One region of the Pseudomonas sp. FW305-3-2-15-E-TSA4 genome, then DNA from elsewhere that is predicted to be linked to it. Evidence: predicted binding sites of a transcription regulator. Region 1 holds the regulator's gene; each other region holds the start of a gene.
The links. Region 1 encodes FliA, which starts transcription of late flagellar genes. Its sites were predicted from a motif close to CTAAAGTTTNNNNNNNNNNNGCCGNTAA; they were not measured.
Positions count from the first base shown of each region.

Region 2: a site for FliA is predicted at 1,431-1,458, ahead of AC3WMV_RS07390 (flagellar protein MotY). Genes of this name have one in related genera too.
Region 3: a site for FliA is predicted at 2,555-2,582, ahead of AC3WMV_RS18275 (methyl-accepting chemotaxis protein). Genes of this name have one in related genera too.
Region 4: a site for FliA is predicted at 2,741-2,768, ahead of flgM (flagellar biosynthesis anti-sigma factor FlgM). Genes of this name have one in related genera too.

Region 1 is NZ_JBYSZP010000017.1:116,275-122,049, forward strand. Features, by position in the region: gene flhA (flagellar biosynthesis protein FlhA) at 1-1,557, shown strand, start outside; gene flhF (flagellar biosynthesis GTPase FlhF) at 1,569-2,909, shown strand; gene fleN (flagellar synthesis regulator FleN) at 3,023-3,853, shown strand; gene fliA (RNA polymerase sigma factor FliA) at 3,850-4,590, shown strand; gene AC3WMV_RS22805 (chemotaxis response regulator CheY) at 4,756-5,127, shown strand; gene AC3WMV_RS22810 (protein phosphatase CheZ) at 5,145-5,775, shown strand, end outside.
Region 2 is NZ_JBYSZP010000004.1:253,249-259,023, forward strand. Features, by position in the region: gene AC3WMV_RS07385 (argininosuccinate synthase) at 1-326, opposite strand, end outside; gene AC3WMV_RS07390 (flagellar protein MotY) at 456-1,364, opposite strand; gene pyrC (dihydroorotase) at 1,525-2,571, shown strand; gene rnt (ribonuclease T) at 2,568-3,245, shown strand; gene AC3WMV_RS07405 (peroxiredoxin) at 3,321-3,923, opposite strand; gene AC3WMV_RS07410 (bacterioferritin-associated ferredoxin) at 4,237-4,455, shown strand; gene bfr (bacterioferritin) at 4,656-5,129, shown strand; gene grxD (Grx4 family monothiol glutaredoxin) at 5,262-5,603, opposite strand; gene AC3WMV_RS07425 (molybdopterin oxidoreductase family protein) at 5,701-5,775, opposite strand, start outside.
Region 3 is NZ_JBYSZP010000012.1:221,752-227,526, forward strand. Features, by position in the region: gene AC3WMV_RS18270 (SRPBCC family protein) at 1-432, shown strand, start outside; gene AC3WMV_RS18275 (methyl-accepting chemotaxis protein) at 559-2,439, opposite strand; gene AC3WMV_RS18280 (sigma-70 family RNA polymerase sigma factor) at 2,751-3,251, shown strand; gene AC3WMV_RS18285 (FecR domain-containing protein) at 3,251-4,252, shown strand; gene AC3WMV_RS18290 (TonB-dependent siderophore receptor) at 4,340-5,775, shown strand, end outside.
Region 4 is NZ_JBYSZP010000032.1:17,977-23,751, forward strand. Features, by position in the region: gene AC3WMV_RS27975 (MFS transporter) at 1-845, shown strand, start outside; gene AC3WMV_RS27980 (flagellar brake protein) at 1,024-1,770, opposite strand; gene AC3WMV_RS27985 (flagella synthesis protein FlgN) at 1,863-2,330, opposite strand; gene flgM (flagellar biosynthesis anti-sigma factor FlgM) at 2,379-2,705, opposite strand; gene flgA (flagellar basal body P-ring formation chaperone FlgA) at 2,866-3,627, opposite strand; gene AC3WMV_RS28000 (chemotaxis protein CheV) at 3,710-4,642, shown strand; gene cheR (protein-glutamate O-methyltransferase CheR) at 4,689-5,516, shown strand.

The DNA.
Region 1 (5,775 bases):
GCCGAGTTCTACGGTTCGATGGACGGTGCCAGCAAGTTCGTCCGTGGTGACGCCATCGCCGGCCTGCTGATTCTGTTCATCAACCTGATCGGCGGCATGGCCGTCGGTATCTTCCAGCACAACATGACCTTCGCCGACGCGGGCAAGGTTTACGCCTTGCTGACCATCGGTGACGGTTTGGTGGCGCAATTGCCATCACTGTTGTTATCGACAGCGGCCGCGATCATGGTGACCCGTGCTTCCGGTTCGGAAGACATGGGCAAGCAGATCAATCGGCAGATGTTCGCTTCGCCCAAAGCGTTGGCGGTGGCGGCCGGTTTGATGGCGGTCATGGGCCTGGTGCCGGGCATGCCGCACTTCTCGTTCCTGAGCATGGCTGCGCTGGCCGCCGGTGGCGCGTACCTGTTCTGGAAGAAGCAGAACGTCGCCAAGGTTCAGGCACTGCAGGAAGTTCAGCGTCAGCAGGAACTGTTGCCGTCGCCGGCCCGCGCCATGGAAACCAAGGAGCTGGGCTGGGATGACGTGACGCCGATCGACATGATCGGCCTGGAAGTCGGTTACCGCCTGATCCCGTTGGTGGATCGCAATCAGGGCGGGCAGTTGCTGGCGCGGATCAAGGGCGTGCGCAAGAAGCTCTCGCAGGATCTGGGCTTCCTGATGCCGACCGTGCACATCCGCGACAACCTCGATCTGGCGCCGAGCGCCTATCGCCTGACTCTGATGGGGGTGATTCTGGCCGAAGCCGAGATCTACCCGGATCGCGAGCTGGCGATCAACCCGGGGCAGGTCTACGGCACGCTCAACGGCATTACCGCCAAAGATCCGGCTTTTGGCCTGGAGGCGGTGTGGATCGAAGTCAGCCAGCGTGCGCAGGCGCAATCGCTCGGTTACACCGTGGTCGACGCCAGTACCGTAGTCGCGACGCACTTGAATCAGATTCTGTACAAGCACTCCAGCGAGCTGATCGGCCACGAGGAAGTGCAGCAACTCATGCAATTGCTGGCCAAAAGCTCGCCGAAACTGGCTGAAGAGCTGGTGCCGGGTGTGGTTTCGCTGTCGCAGTTGCTCAAAGTGCTGCAGGCGTTGCTCGCCGAACACGTGCCGGTACGCGATATCCGCAGCATTGCCGAGGCTATCGCCAACAATGCCGCCAAGAGTCAAGATACCGCCGCCTTGGTCGCCGCAGTGCGCGTCGGCGTATCCCGCGCCATCGTCCAAAGCATTGTAGGCACTGACTCCGAGCTGCCTGTGATCACCCTGGAACCAAGGTTGGAACAAATATTGCTCAATAGTCTGCAGAAGGCAGGACAAGGCTCTGAAGAGGGCGTTCTGCTGGAGCCAAGCATGGCCGAGAAGCTGCAGCGTTCGCTTATCGAAGCGGCGCAGCGCCAGGAAATGCAAGGTCAACCGGTGATCCTGTTGGTAGCAGGCCCGATCCGCGCGATGCTCTCGCGTTTCGGTCGCCTCGCAGTTCCAGGGCTGCACGTGCTGGCCTACCAGGAAATTCCGGACAACAAGCAAGTGACCATCGTTGCGACAGTAGGGCCCAACGGCTGAGGTAGTGGTTTATGCAAGTTAAGCGTTTTTTCGCCGCCGATATGCGTCAGGCCATGAAGCTGGTTCGTGATGAGCTGGGCGCTGATGCCGCCATTATTGGCAACCGCCGCATTGCCGGCGGCGTCGAGCTGACGGCGGCGCTGGATTACAAATTGTCGGCGCTGGCGCCACGGGTTCCGAACATGGAACTCGAGGACGAGCTGCGCAAGACCCAGTCGCGCATCGTGACCGCCCAGGCCGAACTGAGCCTGCGTGGCGAAGCCGACGGCAACACCAATCGCCAGTTGTTCGCCGGGCTGCCGTTGACGGCCGGCCTGCCGCTGACCGCTGCCGAGCCGTTGAGCGAACCGACTTACGCCGCCCCGGCGCGTCCGGCGCCCGCGCCTGCCCAGTCGTCCGCCGGCATCGATCCGCGTGCGCTGGATTCGATGCGTTTCGAACTGAACAGTTTGCGTGAGCTGATGGAAGTGCAGCTCGGCACGCTGGCCTGGAATCAGCTGCAAGGCAGCCGTCCGGCACAAGCCAATCTGTATCGTCGTCTGCAACGCATCGGTCTGTCCGGGCCGTTGTCGCGCGATCTGCTGGCGATGATCACCGATATTGAAGAACCACGTCAGGCTTGGCGCATGCTGCTCGCGCACCTGGCGCGAATGATTGCCGTACCGGAAGTCGAGCCGCTGGAAGAGGGCGGGGTGATTGCCATGGTCGGTCCGGCCGGCATGGGCAAGACCACCACCCTGGCCAAACTCGCTGCGCGCTACGTGCTCAAGTACGGCGCGCAGAATGTCGCGCTGGTCAGCATGGACAGCTTCCGCATCGGCGCGCAGGAACAACTGAAGACGCTGGGGCGGATTCTCAATGTGCCGGTGACCCACGTCGATCCGGGCCAGTCGCTGGTTCAGGCGCTCGACCCGCTGCTGCGCAAGCGCGTGGTGCTGATCGATACCGCCGGCTTGCAGGCCAGCGATCCGGCCTTGCGCATGCAGCTGGAAAGTCTGGCCGGGCGTGGCATCCGTTCAAAAAATTATCTGGTGCTGGCAACCACCAGCCAGAAACAGGTTCTAACCGCCGCGTACCACAGTTACAAGCGTTGCGGGCTAGCCGGCTGCATCCTGACTAAACTGGATGAGACGGCCAGCCTTGGCGAAGTGTTGAGCCTGGCGATCAGTCATGAACTGCCGGTCGCGTACCTGACCGATGGCCCACGGATTCCGGATGATCTGCATCTGCCGCGCCGTCATCAACTGGTCAGCCGCGCCGTCAGCGTGCAAATGCAGGAAGAACCCAGCGAAGAAGCCATGGCTGACATGTTCGCTGATATCTACCACAGCCCGACCAAGCAGGTTGGCTGAGGTAATGAACCGTTTTTGTACCTACATCGATGGTCTGCCATGCATTGTTCCGGTTGAGAACGCGCAGCCAGTAATGTGGCCTCCGTCTATGCAAGACAAGGTAAAGAAATAACATGGGCAGCATGCATCCCGTACAGGTGATCGCGGTGACCGGCGGCAAAGGTGGCGTCGGCAAGACTAACGTGTCAGTGAACTTGTCTCTGGCGCTGGCAGAGCTTGGCCGTCGGGTCATGCTGCTGGACGCCGATCTGGGGCTGGCGAACGTCGACGTTCTGCTGGGACTGACCCCCAAACGTACTCTGGCCGATGTGATCGAAGGCCGCTGTGAGCTGCGCGACGTGCTGTTGCAGGGCCCCGGCGGGATCCGCATCGTGCCGGCCGCTTCCGGCACCCAAAGCATGGTGCACCTGAGCCCGGCGCAACATGCCGGTCTGATTCAGGCTTTCAGCGACATCGGCGACAACCTCGATGTGCTGGTGATCGACACCGCTGCGGGTATTGGTGACTCGGTAGTCAGTTTTGTCCGCGCCGCGCAGGAAGTGTTGCTGGTGGTCTGCGACGAGCCGACCTCGATCACCGACGCCTACGCGCTGATCAAACTGCTCAACCGCGACTACGGCATGAACCGCTTCCGCGTGCTGGCCAACATGGCGCAGAGCCCGCAGGAAGGGCGCAACCTGTTCGCCAAGTTGACCAAGGTCACGGATCGCTTCCTCGACGTCGCCTTACAATACGTCGGCGCCGTGCCGTACGACGAAAGCGTGCGCAAGGCAGTGCAGAAGCAGCGAGCGGTCTATGAAGCCTTTCCGCGTTCCAAGTGCGCGCTGGCGTTCAAGGCGATCGCGCAGAAGGTCGATACCTGGCCGCTGCCTGCCAACCCGCGTGGCCACCTTGAGTTTTTCGTCGAGCGCCTCGTGCAGCAAACAGCAGGGCCTGTGTTATGACCGCGAGCGGTATGAACTACTACAAGAAGTCGGCACGTGACGCGCAGTACGAGTTGATCGAGCGTTACGCGCCACTGGTCAAGCGCATTGCCTATCACTTGCTGGCGCGCTTGCCGGCGAGTGTGCAGGTTGAAGACCTGATTCAGGCCGGGATGATCGGCCTGCTCGAAGTCTCGACCAAATATGACGCCAGCAAAGGCGCCAGTTTCGAAACGTACGCGGGCATCCGGATCCGCGGCGCGATGCTCGATGAAGTGCGCAAAGGGGATTGGGCACCGCGCTCGGTTCACCGCAATACCCGTATGGTCAGCGATGCCATTCGCTCAATTGAAGCTAAAACCGGCCGTGACGCTAAAGATCACGAGGTTGCGGCCGAACTCCAATTGAGTCTCGACGATTACTACGGGATTTTGAATGACACCCTGGGCAGCCGGCTGTTCAGTTTCGACGACCTGTTGCAGGACGGCGAACACGAAGGGCTGCACGAGGATGGCGCCAGTGCTCATCTTGAGCCGTCACGCGATCTGGAAGATGAACGCTTCCAGGCGGCGCTGGCGGACGCGATTGCCAATTTGCCGGAGCGTGAGCGACTGGTGTTGGCGCTGTACTACGACGAAGAGCTGAACCTCAAGGAGATCGGTGAAGTCCTTGGCGTCAGTGAATCGCGGGTCAGCCAGTTACACAGCCAGTGCGCGGCCCGTTTGCGGGGGCGTTTGGGGGAGTGGCGAGCGCGCTGAAGGCAGTGTGGGGACACTGCGAACGAGGCTGGTGCGGTGAGAACGGCACCGGTCTTGCTCTGTTGTGCTCCAGACAGTCTTCGAGTGCTGCGCCGATTGATTGAAGTGGCGCGTCCAGGTGCTGGGCGCGTTTAAGACTGCTTGGAGGTCGAATTGAACAAAGACATGAAAATCCTCATCGTTGATGACTTCTCAACGATGCGGCGGATCATCAAGAACCTGCTGCGCGATCTCGGGTTCACCAACACCGTCGAGGCCGACGATGGCACTACCGCCATTCCGGTACTCAACAGCGGCAGCATCGACTTTCTGGTAACGGACTGGAACATGCCGGGCATGACCGGTATCGACTTGCTGCGCCACGTGCGTGCCGATGAAAAACTCAAGCATCTGCCGGTGCTGATGGTGACCGCTGAAGCCAAGCGCGAGCAAATCATCGAAGCCGCTCAGGCCGGTGTGAACGGCTACGTGGTCAAACCTTTCACGGCTCAGGCGTTGAAAGACAAAATCGAGAAGATTTTCGAACGCATCGGCTGATGACGCGCGGGGGAGCTATGGAGCATAACGAATCTTCACAGGGCGATTTCGAGTCGACCCTGAAAAAACACGCGGTCGAACTGGTCGAGAGCCTTGAAAAAGGCAGGTTCGGCGACGCTGTGCAACTGATCCATGAGCTCAATCAGACCCGTGACCGCGGCCTGTATCAGGAAGTGGGCAAGCTCACACGCGAACTGCACAGTGCGATCGTCAATTTCCAGATCGATCCGCACATGCCGCAGGCCGAGGAAGTGTCGCAAATCACCGACGCCACCGAACGCCTGGGCTATGTGGTCAAGCTGACCGAAGCCGCGGCCAACCGCACCATGGATCTGGTGGAAAGCGCCACCCCGGTAGTCAATGGCCTGGCTGAAGAAGCCCAGGCCCTGAGCACCGATTGGGGCCGCTTCATGCGTCGTGAGGTCGGAGCTGAAGAGTTCCGCGAACTGGCGCGCCGGGTCGACGGTTTTCTGTCACGCAGCAGCACGGACAACCGTGCGGTGTCGAGCAACCTCAACGACATCCTGCTGGCTCAGGATTACCAGGACCTCACAGGTCAGGTGATCAAGCGTGTGACCCAACTGGTCACCGAAGTCGAAAGCAATTTGCTCAAACTCGTCCTCATGGCCAGTCAGGTTGACCGCTTTG
Region 2 (5,775 bases), on a different contig from region 1:
TCGTTGGCGATTTCGATCAGGCGTTTGGCGATCAGCGGACGTGCGATGGAAGTACCCAGCAGGTACTCGCCCTCATAAACGGTGTTGGCGCGGAACATCGGGAACACGAAGTCACGCACGAATTCTTCGCGCAGGTCGTCGATGTAGATTTCTTTGACGCCCATGGCCTGAGCCTTGGCGCGAGCCGGCTCGACCTCTTCGCCCTGACCCAGGTCAGCGGTGAAGGTCACCACTTCACAGTTATAAGTATCCTGCAGCCACTTGAGGATCACCGAAGTGTCCAGGCCGCCGGAATACGCCAGAACGACCTTGTTTACGTCCGCCATGCCATCACTCCACGGGGTTCTACGGAAAGCCGAGGAGTCTACCGCTCAAATCCGATAATTTACAGAGGCGCGACAGCTTAAGACGACAAAGCGACAGAATCTGTCGACAGCGCGACGATGACCGACGGGTCAGGAAGTCGCCGCAGCGTTGGCAGGTGTGCTGGCTTGCGGTGCTGGCGCGGTAGTCGGCGCGACTCGCGCGAGCTTCACGCTGACCCGGCGATTCTTCGCCCGGTTGGCCGCATTGTTGTTCGGCACTAGCGGGTACTGCTCGCCGTGGAAACGCACGGTGATCTGCGATTCGGCGATGCCGTTGGCCTTGAAAAAGTCGACCACCGCCAGCGCGCGACGACGCGACAGCTCACGGTTGGTCAGACGGTTGCCGCTGTTGTCGGAATAGCCATCCAGTTCGATGTGATTGACCGTCGGATCGGCCTTCATGAACTCGAGCATCACCTGCAGCCTGGCTTTGGCGGCGGCATCCAGATCGGTGCCTTCGCCGGGGAAGCCGATCTGCGATTGCTTCACCTGATCGAAATTCTGCGGCAGCAACTTCGCCACACACGTCTGGTAATCATTGAACGCTTTGCTGAACTTCACCGGCAGCAGACGCACTTCCGAAACCCGGCCATCGCCGGACGCACGGCGCACCACCGGACTGCGACCGTCCAGCAAACCGCTGATCAGCCCCCCGGCTTGGGATTGCGAACTGTTGAACAGCACATTGCCGGTGCCGATCCTGACGCTGCCCAGATTGATGTCGTTGCGCCCCGGCTGCCATGGCGCCGCCGCGGCAAGCAACGTCGCCGAACCGCCGCCGAGCATGGCGTTGTAGGCATTGAGGCGGAATATCGCCTGCTCGCCGGCTTTGCGCACGAACTGGCCCGAGCCGAAATCGGTGATCGGCTGGGTCAGGCGGCACTCGAACTTGTCGCCCTCGACCGTCCACTCAATGTTCTCCAGACGCGTCTGGTAGGTCAGCGCCATCGCGGGGAGGCTGGCAAACACACTGAGCAAGGCTAAATATCGCTGGCGCACGGGAGGCTCCATTGGCTTCTGTAACACAAAGACCGATTCACACTATGTTTACGGCATACCTACGGGATATCGGAAGGTTCCTGCAAAACTTGATAGCGGGTGCCTGCAAGAGTCTTTTCCGGTAGCATTCCCCTCAGTTTGACCCGCCTGGAATCCCCTCATGTCCGACCGCCTGACCCTGCTGCGTCCCGACGACTGGCACATTCATCTTCGCGATGGTGCCGTGTTGACCAATACCGTTGCCGATGTTGCGCGCACCTTTGGCCGCGCCATCATCATGCCCAACCTGGTACCACCGGTGCGCAACGCCGCTGAAGCCGACGGCTATCGCCAGCGGATTCTCGCTGCCCGCCCGGCCGGCAGTCGTTTCGAACCGCTGATGGTGCTCTACCTCACCGACCGCACCCAGCCCGAAGAAATTCGTGAGGCCAAGGCCAGCGGTTTCGTGCACGCCGCCAAACTGTACCCGGCCGGCGCCACCACCAACTCCGATTCCGGCGTGACCAGCATCGACAAGATCTTCCCGGCGCTGGAAGCCATGGCTGAAGTCGGCATGCCGCTGCTGATCCACGGCGAGGTCACCCGTGGCGATGTCGACGTCTTCGACCGCGAAAAGATCTTCATCGATGAGCACATGCGCCGTGTGGTCGAGCGTTTCCCGACGCTCAAAGTGGTGTTCGAACACATCACCACCGGCGACGCCGTGCAGTTCGTCAACGAGGCTTCGGCCAACGTCGGCGCCACCATCACCGCGCATCACCTGCTGTACAACCGCAACCACATGCTGGTGGGCGGGATTCGGCCGCACTTCTATTGCCTGCCGATCCTCAAGCGTAATACCCATCAGGAAGCCCTGCTCGACGCCGCCACCAGCGGCAGCGCGAAGTTCTTCCTCGGTACCGACTCGGCGCCGCACGCCCAGCACGCCAAGGAAGCCGCCTGCGGTTGCGCCGGCTGCTACACCGCGTACGCCGCCATCGAGCTGTATGCCGAAGCCTTCGAACAGCGCAACGCGCTGGACAAGCTCGAAGCGTTCGCCAGCCTCAACGGCCCGCGTTTCTACGGTCTGCCGACCAACACCGATCGCATCACCCTGGTTCGCGAAGAATGGACCGCCCCGACCAGCCTGCCATTTGGCGAGCTGAACGTTATCCCGCTGCGCGCCGGTGAAAAACTGCGCTGGCGCCTGCTGGAGGAACACGCGTGAGTGAAGACCATTTCGACGACGAACTGGACGGTCAAGGTGGCGGCGGCGGTTCCCGTCACCCGATGGCAGCACGTTTTCGCGGTTACCTGCCGGTTGTCGTCGACGTAGAGACCGGTGGCTTCAACTCGGCCACCGACGCTCTGCTGGAGATTGCCGCGACCACCATCGCCATGGACGAAAAGGGTTTCGTTTACCCGGACCACACCTACTTCTTCCGCGTCGAACCTTTCGAAGGCGCCAACATCGAAGCGGCAGCGCTGGAATTCACCGGGATCAAGCTCGATCACCCGCTGCGCATGGCGGTCAGCGAAGAAACTGCGCTGACCGACATCTTCCGTGGCATCCGCAAGGCGCTGAAGGCCAACGGCTGCAAGCGCGCGATTCTGGTCGGCCACAACAGCAGCTTCGACCTCGGCTTCCTGAATGCTGCGGTTGCGCGTCTGGACATGAAGCGCAACCCGTTCCACCCGTTCTCCAGCTTCGATACCGCGACGCTGGCCGGTCTGGCTTACGGTCAAACCGTGCTGGCCAAGGCCTGTCAGGCAGCGGACATCGACTTCGACGGCCGTGAAGCGCATTCGGCGCGTTACGACACCGAGAAGACCGCCGAGCTGTTCTGCGGCATCGTCAACCGCTGGAAACAGATGGGCGGCTGGGAAGACTTCGACGACTGATCCTCGTTCGGGCGAATCCCGCGCATAAAAAAACCGGCCACATGGGCCGGTTTTTTTGTACCGCGACGTTGCGCCTTACAGGGCAGCAGCGTTCTCGGTCAGGTAAGCCGCAACGCCTTCTGGCGAAGCGTTCATGCCTTTGTCACCTTTTTTCCAGTTGGCAGGGCAGACTTCGCCGTGCTCTTCGTGGAATTGCAGCGCGTCGACCAGACGGATCAGCTCTTCCATGTTACGGCCCAGCGGCAGGTCGTTGATGATCTGCGAGCGGACAACGCCCTTGTCGTCGATCAGGAACGCGCCACGGAAAGCCACGCCGCCTTCGGACTCAACGTCGTAGGCCTTGGCGATTTCGTGCTTCATGTCGGCAGCCATGGTGTATTTCACCTGGCCGATGCCGCCATTGTTGACCGGAGTGTTGCGCCAGGCGTTGTGGGTGAAGTGCGAGTCGATCGACACGGCAACCACTTCCACGTTACGCGCCTTGAAGTCAGCCATGCGGTTGTCCAGAGCGATCAGCTCGGACGGGCAGACGAAGGTGAAGTCCAGTGGGTAGAAGAACACCAGGCCGTATTTGCCTTTGATGGCCGAGGACAGGGTGAAGCTGTCAACGATCTCGCCATTGCCGAGTACGGCCGGGACGGTGAAGTCTGGGGCTTGTTTGCCTACGAGTACGCTCATGGATATCTCCTGGTGAATAACTTGAAGTTCAGGGCCCGGGCCAGCCTGCCACCCTGAGGCGACAGCCCTGTGACACGAACCCTCTTCGCAAGGGCCGACCATCATACACTGCGTTTTTCGCCTGTCCTTAACGGTTTTTTGCCCAAGGCGGATAACGGACCAGCATTTTCGGGGCCAGGCAATTCGCCATTAATCACCGTTCGTCAGTGACCGGCCTTTCGATCGAAAACCATTCAGAAAGCACTTTGACAATCATTCTCGTTAACATTAAGATCCATCGCAATTGAGTCACAACCAGCGACGGTTCTCACTTATGTATGTTTGTCTCTGCACTGGCGTCACCGACGGACAAATCCGCGAAGCGATCTATGAAGGTTGCTGCAGCTACAAAGAAGTCCGCCAGGCCACCGGCGTCGCCAGCCAATGCGGCAAATGTGCGTGCCTTGCCAAGGAAGTGGTTCGCGAAACCCTGACCAAGCTGCAAACCGCTCAGGCTGCGATTCCCTACCCCGTAGAATTTACCGCGGCATAATCACCCCTATTTCAAAAAACCGGACATATGTCCGGTTTTTTTATGCCTGCAAATCAAGCGCTTAGGCGCTAGACGCGGAACACAAACATTCTTATTCAGATTTAATTTCATTTATTATTCAATAACTTAGGTTTGACACTTATAAATACCAAGCTCAAACTCCGCCTTATATACAGCTAATACAGGGCAGGACTCCCATCATGAAAGGCGACATTACAGTCATCCAGCATCTCAACAAGATCCTTGCCAATGAACTGGTCGCGATCAATCAGTACTTCCTGCATGCACGCATGTATGAAGATTGGGGCCTGAACAAGCTGGGCAAGCACGAGTACCACGAATCCATCGACGAGATGAAACACGCGGACAAGCTGATCAAGCGCATTCTGTTCCTCGAAGGCCTGCCGAACGTGCAGGATCTGGGCAAGCTGCACATCGGCGAGCACACCCAGGAGATGCTGGAATGTGACCTGCGTATCGAGAAGACCGGCCACGCCGATCTGAAAGCCGCCATCGCCCATTGCGAATCGGTTGGCGACTTTGGCAGCCGTGAACTGCTCGAAGACATTCTCGAATCCGAAGAAGAGCATATCGACTGGCTGGAAACCCAACTGGGCCTGATCGATAAAGTCGGTCTTGAGAACTATCTGCAATCGCAGATGGGCGAAGAGTAAATAAGCGCCCGCTGAATTCGCGACACTAAAAAGCCCCGCCCTCTTTCGAGGTGCGGGGCTTTTTATTGGCAAATCCCGGATCAGATGCAGATCCCTGTGGGAGCGAGCTTGCTCGCTCCCACAAAAACCGGATCAGGCTTCGGACTTGGCCGCAGCAGCCTTGGCCGATGCTTCCTTGACCAGAGTCTGCAGCTCACCGTTGGCGAACATTTCAGCCATGATGTCGCTACCGCCGACCAGCTCACCGCCGACCCACAGTTGCGGGAAAGTCGGCCAGTTGGCGTACTTTGGCAGGTTGGCGCGGATTTCCGGGTTCTGCAGGATGTCGACGTAGGCGAACTTCTCGCCACAGCCCATTACAGCCTGCGCAGCTTTCGCGGAGAAGCCACACTGCGGGGCATTCGGCGAGCCTTTCATGTAAAGCAGAATGGTGTTGTTGGCAATCTGCTCTTTAATCGTTTCGATGATATCCATGGAGCACCTCGGCTGAACTTTCCGACTCATGGGTCGGCACGGTGACGCATTGTAACGGAATCCCGAGCGCCATGCTCGGTCTCCCCGACGGTCTCGTTCAGGCCGCTGCCACCGTCACCGGTACGCCATTGAGCGCGGCGTTACCCGACAACTCGTCGAGCTGGCATTCATC
Region 3 (5,775 bases), on a different contig from region 1:
CCGCACGGCTGCCACGTTGTGTCGTCGGTGGAAGTGCCGGCGGACGCGGCGCAGGTCTGGGCGGTGGTCGGCAATTTCGCAGGCTTCGACCGATTTATTCCGGCGCTGTCGCACATCGACATGACCGGCGACGGCGTGTCGTCGCTGCGCAAGAAATTCTTCAAGGACGGCAACGTGGTGGTCGAACAACTCAACTCCCGCGATGACCAGGCACGCGCCATGACCTGGACCACGATCTACAACACCTTGGGTGTGGCCAATCTGTGGGCGGCGATGAACGTGGAATCGCTGGGGGCGGGTAAGTCGCGGGCGACCTGGACGATCATTGCCGAACCGGCTTCAGGTGGGGAGGAAGCGCTGCCGGGGTTCAAGGATTTCGTGCAGGGGTTTGCCGATGATGCGATGGGGAATGTGCTGAAGCTGTTTGTGTAAGGCTTCAGTTCTGCGGTGATTGAGCTACCGCAATCGCGAGCAGGCTCACTCCTACAGTTGGAATGCGTTCCCCTGTAGGAGTGAGCCTGCTCGCGATCAACGATAACGCGGTCTCGAATCTGACAATCAGATCTTGAAGCTGTCCACCAACTGCTTCAGGCGATTGGCCTGCTGCGACAACGCATCACAATCCTTCAATGTTTCATTGAGGTTGGCCACGCTCTGCTGGTTCAGCAGGTTGATCTGGTTGACGTCGACGTTGAGGGTTTCCACCACCGCCGTCTGCTCTTCGGTCGCCGCGGCCACCGACTGGTTCATGCCGTCGATTTCGCCGATGCGCTGGGTCACGCTGACCAGGCGCAGACCGGCCTGATTGGCCACTTCCACGCTCTCTTCGCTGGACGCCTGACTGGCGTTCATGGTGGTCACCGCTTCACGCGAACCGACCTGCAAGGAGGTGATCATCTTGTGGATCTCTTCCGCCGATTCCTGGGTGCGATGCGCGAGGTTACGCACTTCGTCCGCCACCACCGCAAAACCGCGTCCGGCTTCACCGGCACGGGCCGCTTCGATGGCCGCGTTGAGCGCCAGCAGGTTGGTCTGCTGCGAGATGCCTTTGATCACATCGAGGATGTGGCCGATGTTGTCGGTGCTGGCGTTGAGTGTTTCGATCTGGGTGCACGACAGGCTGATCTTCTGCGACAGCTCGGTCATCGCCTGAATGGTCTGCTCGACCACCTGACGACCGTCATCGGCCTGCTCGCTCGCGCCGCTGGCGTGCTGCGAAGCATCGGCGGCGTTGCGGGCGATTTCCTGAGTGGCGGCGCCCAACTGGTTGATCGCGGCGGCGACACTGTTGGTGCGCGCGCTTTGTTCGTCGGAACCGATGATCGAGGCGTTGGACGAGGCCATTACCCGTTGCGACAGGTCGTGCACGTGACGGGTGGCCGACGACACTTCGGAAATCGACGCGTGAATACGCTCGACGAACTGGTTGAACGAGCTGCCCAGTTCAGCGAACTCATCCTTGCCTTCCACGACCAGACGCCGGGTCAGGTCGCCTTCGCCTTGGGCGATGTCCTGCATCGCGCGGCCCATGGTGGTCAGCGGACGCATCAGGACGTTGATCAGCAGGCTCAGCAGCAGCGCAATCGCAGCAACTGCGACGAACATCGCAATCAGCGCCGAAGTACGGAACTGGCTGAGGGCGGCGTAGGCCTTGTCACGATCGATCGACAGCCCGATGTACCAGTCGGCATTCGGCAAACCGCTGACCGGGGTGAACGACAGGATGCGTTCCTGGCCGTTGAGCACTACGTTCTGGTTGCCCTTCTCGATGCGCACACCGGAATTCGGGTAGATGTCCTTGAGGTTCTTCATCACCTGGTCTTTGTCCGGGCTGACGATCACCTGACCGTCACCGCTGACCAGGAACGCGTGACCAAGGCCACCGAAATCCACCGAGTTGATGATCTTCACCAGGGTTTCCAGGCTCAGGTCACCGCCGACCACACCCAGCAGTTCGCCATTCTTTTTCACCGGCATGGCGATGGTCACGACCAGACCACCGACCGCCGCCATGTATGGCGGGGTCAACATGGTTTTGTCGGCGACCACGGCCTGCTTGTACCAAGGGCGCTGACGCGGGTCGTAGCCGTCGGGCATCTTCGCGTCAGGGCGCTGGGTGAACACTCCGTTGGCCTGACCGACGTAGGTGAACTGGAAGTTCGAGGTGAAGGCCGGTTGATCGACCAGCCCCGGGAAGTCGGCGTCCTTGCCCTGATGGGCAACGTTCTGCGCGAGGTTTTCCAGCACCAGAATTCGCCCGCTCATCCAGTTCTGCACGCTGCTGGCGGTCAGATCGCCGGCCTGCTGCACAGACGACTGGAGGTTCTGGCGAATGGTGTTGCGCTGCAGATAGTCGTTGTAGAGGGTGAACAAAGCGAAAGCCAGGACCACGACGCCCGAGGCGGCCAACAGGATTTTATGGCTGAACTTGAGATTCATTTCATGGGACTTCTTATGCAAAAGTGGGGATGCGTTCCGGGATGCAACATTCCATGTACAGCGCAGGCGGCGTTCTGACGGCCGCTCTACTTTGGTGCACGCATGTCTCACCAGTCTGTCGGCACCATTCGCGGAAATCTTAGGGCTGCGTGGGAAATGCCCGGCATTTCTGTCAGATTCCCGCCGAACGGCGTGCCAGAGCGTCCGCCACGAAGTTTTTTTGCTGGATCTCCGAGCAGAGGTTGCAAAATTCGCAGCCCCTGATAAAAATGCGACTAATTATCATTTGTGACGTTCGGGCTGTCGCGTTCATGTCCTCACCTGAGTTTGCAGTGCAGGCGCTTTACAGGAGTCATCACGGCTGGCTCAACGCCTGGCTGCGGGCGCGGCTGGGCAATGCCGCGGATGCCGCAGATCTGGCCCAGGACACTTTCGTGCGCCTGTTGCAGCGCAGCGAACGCCTGGAACTCAAGGCACCTCGCGCATTTTTACGCACCATCGCCCGTGGCTTGGTGATCGATCATTGGCGTCGTGAAGAAATCGAACGCGCCTATCTCGAAACCATCGCCCATTTGCCCCAAGCCGAAACCCCAAGCGCCGAAACCCGCGCGTTGGTGGTCGAGTTGCTCGAGAGCGTGGCGCGCATGCTCGAAGGCTTGCGGCCGAAAGTGCGTCAGGCGTTTCTGCTGGCGCAGTGCGAAGGTTTGACCCACAAGCAGATTGCCGCGCAGATGGGCTTGTCACTGCGCTCCGTCGAACGTTACGTCGCCGATGCGCTGTATCACTGTTACATGTTGCGGTACGAAGCCTGATGCCTGTGGACAACAACTCAGTCGGGCGCCGCGCCGAGCCGCAGCAACAGGTGGTCAAGCAAGCCATCCACTGGTTGCTGCGGCTGCGCAACAACCATGGCAATGCGCGCCTGAGTCATCAGTGCGACGCGTGGCGCGCCGAACATCATGAACATGAACTGGCCTGGCAGCGCGTGCAGTCGCTGCAGGCGGAATTGAGCCATAACCTGCGCGCAGTGCCGGGTGCCCACGTAGCGCTCAATACCCTGGAAAACAGTGCACAAGGCCTCGGACGGCGACAGGCCTTGAAGCTGCTGTCTGGCGCGGTGCTGATGGGCTCCGCGGCGTGGCTGGCCAAGGACACCTCCGTCTGGCAGCAGTGGCGCGCTGATTACGCTACGGCGACCGGCGAGCGTCGCGGGTTCCAGTTGCCCGACGGCACGCGGATCGAGCTGAACACTGCCAGCGCAGTGGATCTGGACTACACCGCGCAGCAGCGGCTGATCCAACTCACTCGCGGCGAAATCATCGTCACATGCGGCGGTAACGATGAAGGCGCGACGTTCAACCGGCCACTTCGCGTGCAAAGTCGTCATGGTATTTATGAGCCGATAAAAGCCCGCTTCATCTTGCGTCAGGACAGCGATTGCACACGGCTCACCGTCAGCTCCGGGAGCGTCGCCATCCGCAGCGGCGCAACCTCCGTCGAGGCACTCGCGGGGCAGACCTATCTGATCGATCATCATCAGGTGCGCCCGGCAGCGCCACTGGATATGGACGTGGGAGCGTGGGCCGATGGTTTGATTGTGACCCGCAATATGCGCCTGGGCGATTTCCTCAATGAAGTCGGGCGTTATCGTCAGGGCTTTGTGACGTGCGCGCCGCAGGTGGCGGACTTGCGCCTGTCCGGAGTGTTCCGCCTGGAGGACACCGACACGCTGCTGGCCATCCTGCCGCAGACCCTGCCGGTGCAATTGCGTTATCGCACCCGATGGTGGGTCACACTCGAGGCGGTGGCCTGAAATTATTTTGGCGGGTTTTCGCGACAAGTCCGGCTTGGTCAGTAAGCACTTCAACTCAGCCTTTGCGACTTGCCACGGAAACCGACAATGACTGTCCGCCTCACCTGTAAGAAACCGCTGAATTTCACTGCCGAATCGGGCCTGCTGCGCCACGCCGTTCGCGCTGCCCTGCTGTCCACCGTTCTGGGTGCCGGTGCGCTGCCCGGGCTGAGCCTCGCCGCCCCTGCCAGTGAAGCGAGCAGTCATCGCTACAGCATCGGCGCCGGCCCGCTGGGCGAAGCGTTGAACCAGTTTGCCCGTCAGGCAGGCATTACCCTGGCGATGACTCCGCAGCAAACGCAGGGACAACAGTCTCCGGGCGTACAGGGCGAATATTCAACTGATCAGGCGTTGAGCCATTTGCTCAGCGGTTCGGGCCTGGAAGCAGTCAGCCAGGACGGCAGCAGCTACGTCCTGCGTGCTGTCAGTGAAACCGATGCGCTGGCACTGCCAACCACCGATATCAAAGGTTTCGCCCTCGGCAACGCACTCGGCAGCATGGAAGGCTATAACGCCACCCACAGCCAGATCGCCACCAAGACCAGTACCGCGTTGCTGGAAACTTCGCAAAGCGTGTCCGTGGTCACCCGCGAGCAAATTGACGATCAAGGCTCGCAGACCGTCTCCCAGGCGATGCGTTATACCCCCGGCGTGCTGACCAACCCTTACGGGGCGACCCATCGCTACGACTATGTGGCGATGCGCGGCTTCAACGATGGCTCGGTGGATAACATCTACCTCGACGGCCTCAAGTCGATGGGCGACAGCGGGACCTACAGCACCATGCAGGTCGATCCGTATTTCCTCGAGCGCGTGGATATTCTCAAAGGCCCGTCGTCGGTCTTGTATGGCCGCAGTTCGCCCGGTGGCCTGGTGGCGCTGACCAGCAAAAAGCCGTTGTACGAGGCCTATCATCAGGTTCAGGCCACGGTCGGTACCCAAGGTCAGCGCGGGGTCGGTTTTGACTTCAGCGGCCCAGTCGATGACGACAAGAGCATTGCCTATCGTCTGACCGGTTTGACGGATCAGTCCGACACACAATTCGACCACAACAAGGAAAAACGCTTCGCCCTCGCTCCGACGCTGAGCATCGATTTCACTGAAGACACCTCGCTGACGCTGCAGGCGTATCTGCAGCACGATCCGGATGGCGGCTACCACGGTGGCGTGCCGGCGGACGGGACGATTCATCAGCGCAACGGCAATCGCATCTCGCCGCACTTCTTCGAGGGTGAGCCGGGGATTGATGGCTACTCGCGGGATCAGCAATCGTTCGGCTATCAGTTCGAACATCGCTTCAACGACGTCTTCACAGCGCGGCAGAACTTCCGTTACCTCGACTCCAAAGTGAACATGGATCAGGTTTACGCCTATGGCTGGACGACGCCAACCAGCAACGAACTTAACCGCTACTACACCGGCGGCGATGAACGTCTGCATGCGTTCATCGTCGACAACATGCTGCAGGCCGAATTCTTCACCGG
Region 4 (5,775 bases), on a different contig from region 1:
CCCGCCGGATTCACCCGGCGCCGCTGCATCCGGCACCGATGGAACCGCGCTTCTTTATCAAGCGCGTGCCGCAATCGTTGAGCACGGTGCTCGGTGCTGGTCTGATCATCGGCTCGTTCTACGGTCTGGCGCCGCTGTATGCGTCGCAGCAGGGGCTGTCGACCGAGCAGGTCGGTCTGTTCATGGGTAGCTGCATTTTTGCGGGATTGCTGGTGCAGTGGCCGTTGGGCTGGTTGTCCGACCGCTATGACCGGGCGCTGCTGATCCGCTGTTTTGCCGGGTTCCTGGCCGTGGCGGCGTTGCCGTTGGCGATCCTGCCGCAGGTGCCGCTGGAAGTTCTGTTTGTCGTCGGGTTCATGTGTTCGCTGGTGCAGTTCTGCCTGTACCCGCTGGCGGTGGCGTTTTCCAACGACCACGTCGAGGGCGATCGCCGGGTGTCGCTGACGGCGATGCTGCTGGTGACCTACGGTGTCGGCGCGAGCATCGGCCCGCTGCTGGCAGGTGTGCTGATGAAGCTGTTCGGCAGTCAGAGCCTGTACGCGTTTTTCAGTTTCTTCGCGCTGGTGCTGGTGTGGCGCATCCGCCCGAAAGCGGTGACCAATCTGCATCAGGTCGACGACGCGCCGCTGCATCACGTGGCGATGCCGGACAGCATGTCCAGCTCGCCGTTGGTGGCAGCACTCGATCCACGAGTGGATGAGCAGGTGGTGCAGGAGCAGATGCAGACCACGGTTACGCCAGAACCGGAGCCAGAACCCGAAGTGCAGCCTGAAGCGGCGGTGGAAACTGATCCGGCTGATGAGGGCGATAAACCAGCACCGGACATCAGTGGTGCCAGACCCTGAAATGTGGGAGCGGGCTTGCTCGCGAAGGCGGCGTGTCAGCCAGCATCAATTTTTAATGTCGGGCCGTATTCGCGAGCAAGCCCGCTCCCACAATGGATCTCCAGTCGCCGCGAGATTCAATCGCGCATAAAAAAGGGCAGTCCCGCGAGGGGCTGCCCTTTCTATTTGCCTGTAGGAATTACAGATCGTCTTTATCGAACCGGCGTGCTTCACGCTGCAACTGATAGACGAAGCGTTCGACGTTGCGCGCCGCCTGGCCGCTGATGTTGTGGAAACGCAGGCCGGCGAAGGTGATGTTGAGCTTTTCTTCGAAGTGCAGATAACGCAGTTCGACCGAGATCGGTTGATTGCCGAACAGCGGGGCGGCGATCATGCGGTCGTAGACCTGGCCCAGTTGCAGGCGGTCGGTGATGTCGCCTTCAAAGCGCAGCTTGCAACCGGTGGCGGAAATATCCAGCAGTTTGCCGTTGATCGGCGCCTTGAGCTTTTCGCCGCCGAGTTCGACGCTGACCAGGTCAGTCAGCTTCAGGGCTGCGCGAAAGGCGTTGCGGCGCTGGTGGTAAACCACTTCGGTCGGCAGTTCGCCGGTGTAGAAGCGATCGCCCTCGGACTCTTCAATGTTCAGCTTACCGGTGCATTCCCAGGCGATGCGCACGCCCTCGTGGAAGCCTTCGACCTTGAACGGTTCGCCCGCCAGCAGAAAGCGCTCGCCATCGCGCGGGATCATTTCGTCCAGGGCAATCGTTGCGGTTTCGCGGTCGACCTTGATCAGGTAGCTCTGAAAGCGCTGGCTGCGCTCGTGGAACGTGATGATCAGCGGATCGTGGCTTTCTTGCAGCTGGCGCAGGTTGCTGGAGATTTCCAGGGGCGTGGTCAGCACCTTTGGTGGCTGCGGACTATCATCCGCGCTTAGGGCGTTTGGCACGTTTTCTCAATCTCCAGACAAAATTTGACTACGACTAGCCAGCATTTTGCCAGCATGTTTCGCGGGTTGATAGTGCAGGCACATCGAATGGCTCACGCCTGGCTGAGCGTACGCGGCTTGGTCGGTTTGGCGAAAGTGCCCGAGGCGTCATACAACGCTGGCGGCTCGCCCCCGGTGAGGATTTTCAGTTGATTGGCCGTGGCGGCCTGCTGAATCTGGATCGACTGGCCGTTCTTGACGTTCGCCGCCTGGCACTGGGCAATCAGGTCGGTCAACACGTCGCTCTGGGCCAGCAACTGGTCGCCAATGCTCGAGTGGCTGGCCAGTTGCTCCAGACCCTGACGGTCGAGCGGCAGGTTGAGGCTGGCGAGGATTTCGCTGCGCTTGCGGCCATGCTGTTCAAGCAAAATGATCAATGCCTGTTTGCGCGCCAGAATGTCTTCGAGCAAAGGCATGTCACGACCGTGCAAAGCGAGGGACTCGGTTTGCAGCAACTCCAGCAATTGTTGAGCTGGAGCAAAGTCGTCGGTGATCAGTTGCAATAAATTAGTGTCGTGCATGGCTGGCCTTGGGTTTTAAGCGTCCAAAAGCCTGGCGCCGGCAAAAGCCTAGCGCTGGGCTTCGAAGTTGAGCAGTTTGCTGGCTACACGGTTGCTGTCGACTTTATAGCTGCCATCGGCAATCGCTGCTTTCAACTCGGCCACCCGGGCTTTGTCGACGGCAGGCTGATCGCGCAGCTTGTCAGTGACCTTCTGCAACTGTTGAGCCTCATTGCTGAGGTGTACCGATTCCCCGCTTTTTGCGGTACTGGCCGTTTCGGCCTGGGTATTCAGCGGCGCGGAGGTGCCGGATTCGGCGGTTTCCTTGGCGTTGCTGGTACGTGTACTGCCCGTAAGTGACGAGGAGCTGTTCAAACGGCTGAAATCGATGACCATGTTAAAAACCTCTGGGAATTTGGACGCTTGCCATGTTCTCGGCCATTCCCTGGAAAACTTTAGGCTCACTTTGCAATGAGCTGCATGTGCCGAAGCGTGTTCTGCTGCGGCACAGTTTAGGGAAGCATCGAGGCCGGCGCCAGTTTTCTGCCTGAGCGTTTTACATGGCCACTTCCACCTGGCCCGGCGCGATGACCTGCGCCTTGATCACCCGGTTGGAATTGAGGTTTTTCACCCGGATCTGTTCTTTCAAACCGCCATTGGCCAGGGCTTCGCCGGGCATGCGCACGGCGAGCGTACCGCTGCGGGCGATGATGACCACCTGATCACCCTTGCGCACCACTTCAGCCTGTTCCAGATGCACCAGGGTAATCACCTGATCGGCGACCGTTGGTCGGGTCAATTTCTGCCCGATGGCTTCATCCACCGACGTCAGGAAACCCTGATTGATCTGGCTGATGTCGCGTTCACGCAAGGTCACATCCTGCGGCTCGATAATTCCGGCGCGTTTCAGCGGGCGAGTGGTGGTGACAATCTCGCGAAACAGGCGGACTTGAGCGGGCACGAACACCGTCCACGGCGAGCTTCCCTCGCACCGGACCTTGACCGTAACCCGGCCCAGCGGACGGGCCGGACTCTCCAGCGACGCTGTCAATTCCTTGTCGCACATAGGCATGCGCATACGCGGGTCGAGCTGGTTGACCTCGATTTCGTAGCGGCCTTCCGTTTGACTGGTAGCCAGATAGTCTTCTACGGTGAACTCAAGAAAGCCTTGGGTGACGCCGATAAGCATGTCAGGCAAGGTAACCGTATCAGCACCGGCAGGGCTGCCAGCGAAGAAGAAGCAGACGGCAGACACCGCGCACAGCGCTTTGCGGGTGCGGGAGGTCAGGCGTCGGAAAAATGTCGTTTGAGCGTTCATACGAGTTAAAAAGCAAGCGCCGTGCCGTTTAGCAATGAATGTGCGTCGCAACAACACTTGGCGTTGGTGTAGGAGTCTGGGCATGGCTGGTGTAATGGATTCGGTGAACCAGCGCACGCAACTGGTAGGGCAGAATCGCCTGGAGCTGTTGTTGTTCCGTCTCGACGGTCAACAGCTCTACGGCATCAACGTGTTCAAGGTGCGGGAAGTGCTGCAATGCCCGTCGCTGACGTTGATGCCCAAGTCCAGTCCTGTCGTGTGCGGGGTGGCGAATATCCGGGGGGCGACCATTCCGATCCTTGATCTGGCAATGGCGACCGGTTCCGGGGCGTTGAAAGACAAGAACAGTCCGTTCGTGATCATCACGGAGTACAACACCAAGACCCAGGGTTTCCTGGTTCGCTCGGTGGAGCGCATCGTCAACATGAACTGGGAAGAGATCCATCCGCCGCCCAAGGGCACCGGGCGCGATCACTACCTGACCGCTGTGACTCGGGTCGACAATCAGTTAGTCGAAATCATCGATGTCGAGAAGGTGCTGGCGGAAGTGGCGCCGACGCCCGAGGCGATTTCGGTCGGTGTGGTCGATGTCGAAACCCAGAGCAAGGCGTTGTCGCTGCGGGTGCTGACGGTCGATGACTCGTCGGTGGCGCGCAAGCAGGTCACGCGTTGCCTGCAGACGGTCGGGGTCGAAGTGGTGGCGCTGAACGACGGCAAGCAGGCGCTGGATTACCTGCGCAAGCTGGTCGAAGAGGGCAAGAAGCCGGAAGAAGAGTTCCTGATGATGATTTCCGACATCGAGATGCCGGAGATGGACGGGTACACCCTGACGGCGGAGATCCGCAGCGACCCGCGCATGCAAAAGCTTCATATCATCCTGCATACTTCGTTGTCGGGGGTATTCAATCAGGCGATGGTCAAGAAAGTCGGCGCCGATGACTTCCTGGCCAAATTCCGTCCTGATGACCTGGCATCCCGGGTAGTCGACCGGATCAAAGCAGCAGATATCAGCTAGGGACCTTTTGTCCCTGGCGGTCAACACGATTTAAGAGGCGGCATCATTGTCTACGGGTAATTTGGATTTCGAACAGTTCCGGGTCTTCCTGGAAAAAGCCTGTGGCATTTTGCTCGGTGAAAACAAGCAGTACCTGGTCTCGAGCCGTCTCAACAAACTGATGGAGCAGCAAGGCATCAAGTCCCTGGGTGAGCTGGTACAGCGCATCCAGACCCAGCCGCGCAGCGGTTTGCGCGAGCAGGTGGTCGATGCCATGACGACCAACGAAACCCTGTGGTTTCGGGACACCTATCCGTTTGAAGTCTTGAAGAACAAGGTGCTGCCCGAGGCGATCAAGGCCAGTCCCAACCAGCGTCTGCGGATCTGGTCGGCGGCGTGCTCGTCGGGTCAGGAACCGTATTCGCTGTCGATGTCGATCGACGAGTTCGAGCGCAGCAACCTCGGTCAGTTGAAGATGGGCGTGCAGATTGTTGCCACGGACTTGTCCGGCAGCATGCTGACCAACTGCAAGACCGGCGAGTACGACAGCCTGGCGATCGGCCGCGGTTTGTCCGCCGATCGTCTGCAGCGCTACTTCGACCCGAAAGGGCCGGGGCGCTGGGTGATCAAGGCGCCGATCAAGAACCGGGTGGAATTCCGTTCGTTCAACCTGCTCGACAGCTACGCCAGTCTGGGCAAGTTCGACATCGTGTTCTGCCGCAACGTGCTGATCTACTTCTCCGCCGAGGTGAAGAAAGACATCCTGTTGCGCATTCACAGCACGCTGAAGCCGGGCGGGTATCTGTTCCTTGGCGCGTCCGAAGCGCTGAACGGTTTGCCGGATCATTACCAGATGGTCCAGTGCAGCCCGGGGATCATTTACCAGGCGAAGTGATTGCACGGGCAACACGAGAAACGGGAGTCCTTGGGGGCTCCCGTTTTTTTGTGCCTGAATTATCTCCCTCACGCACCACAAAATCCCCTGTGGGAGCGGGCTTGCTCGCGAAGGCGGTGTGCCAGGACAACAAATATTGACTGACACGACGCCTTCGCGAGCAAGCCCGCTCCCACAGTTGTCCGGTGTTGGCGAGAGCACGCAAGCGGCAGAAAAGCGGCAGCCAGCGGAAACCGGTTGCCGCTTTTCTGGCATTGCC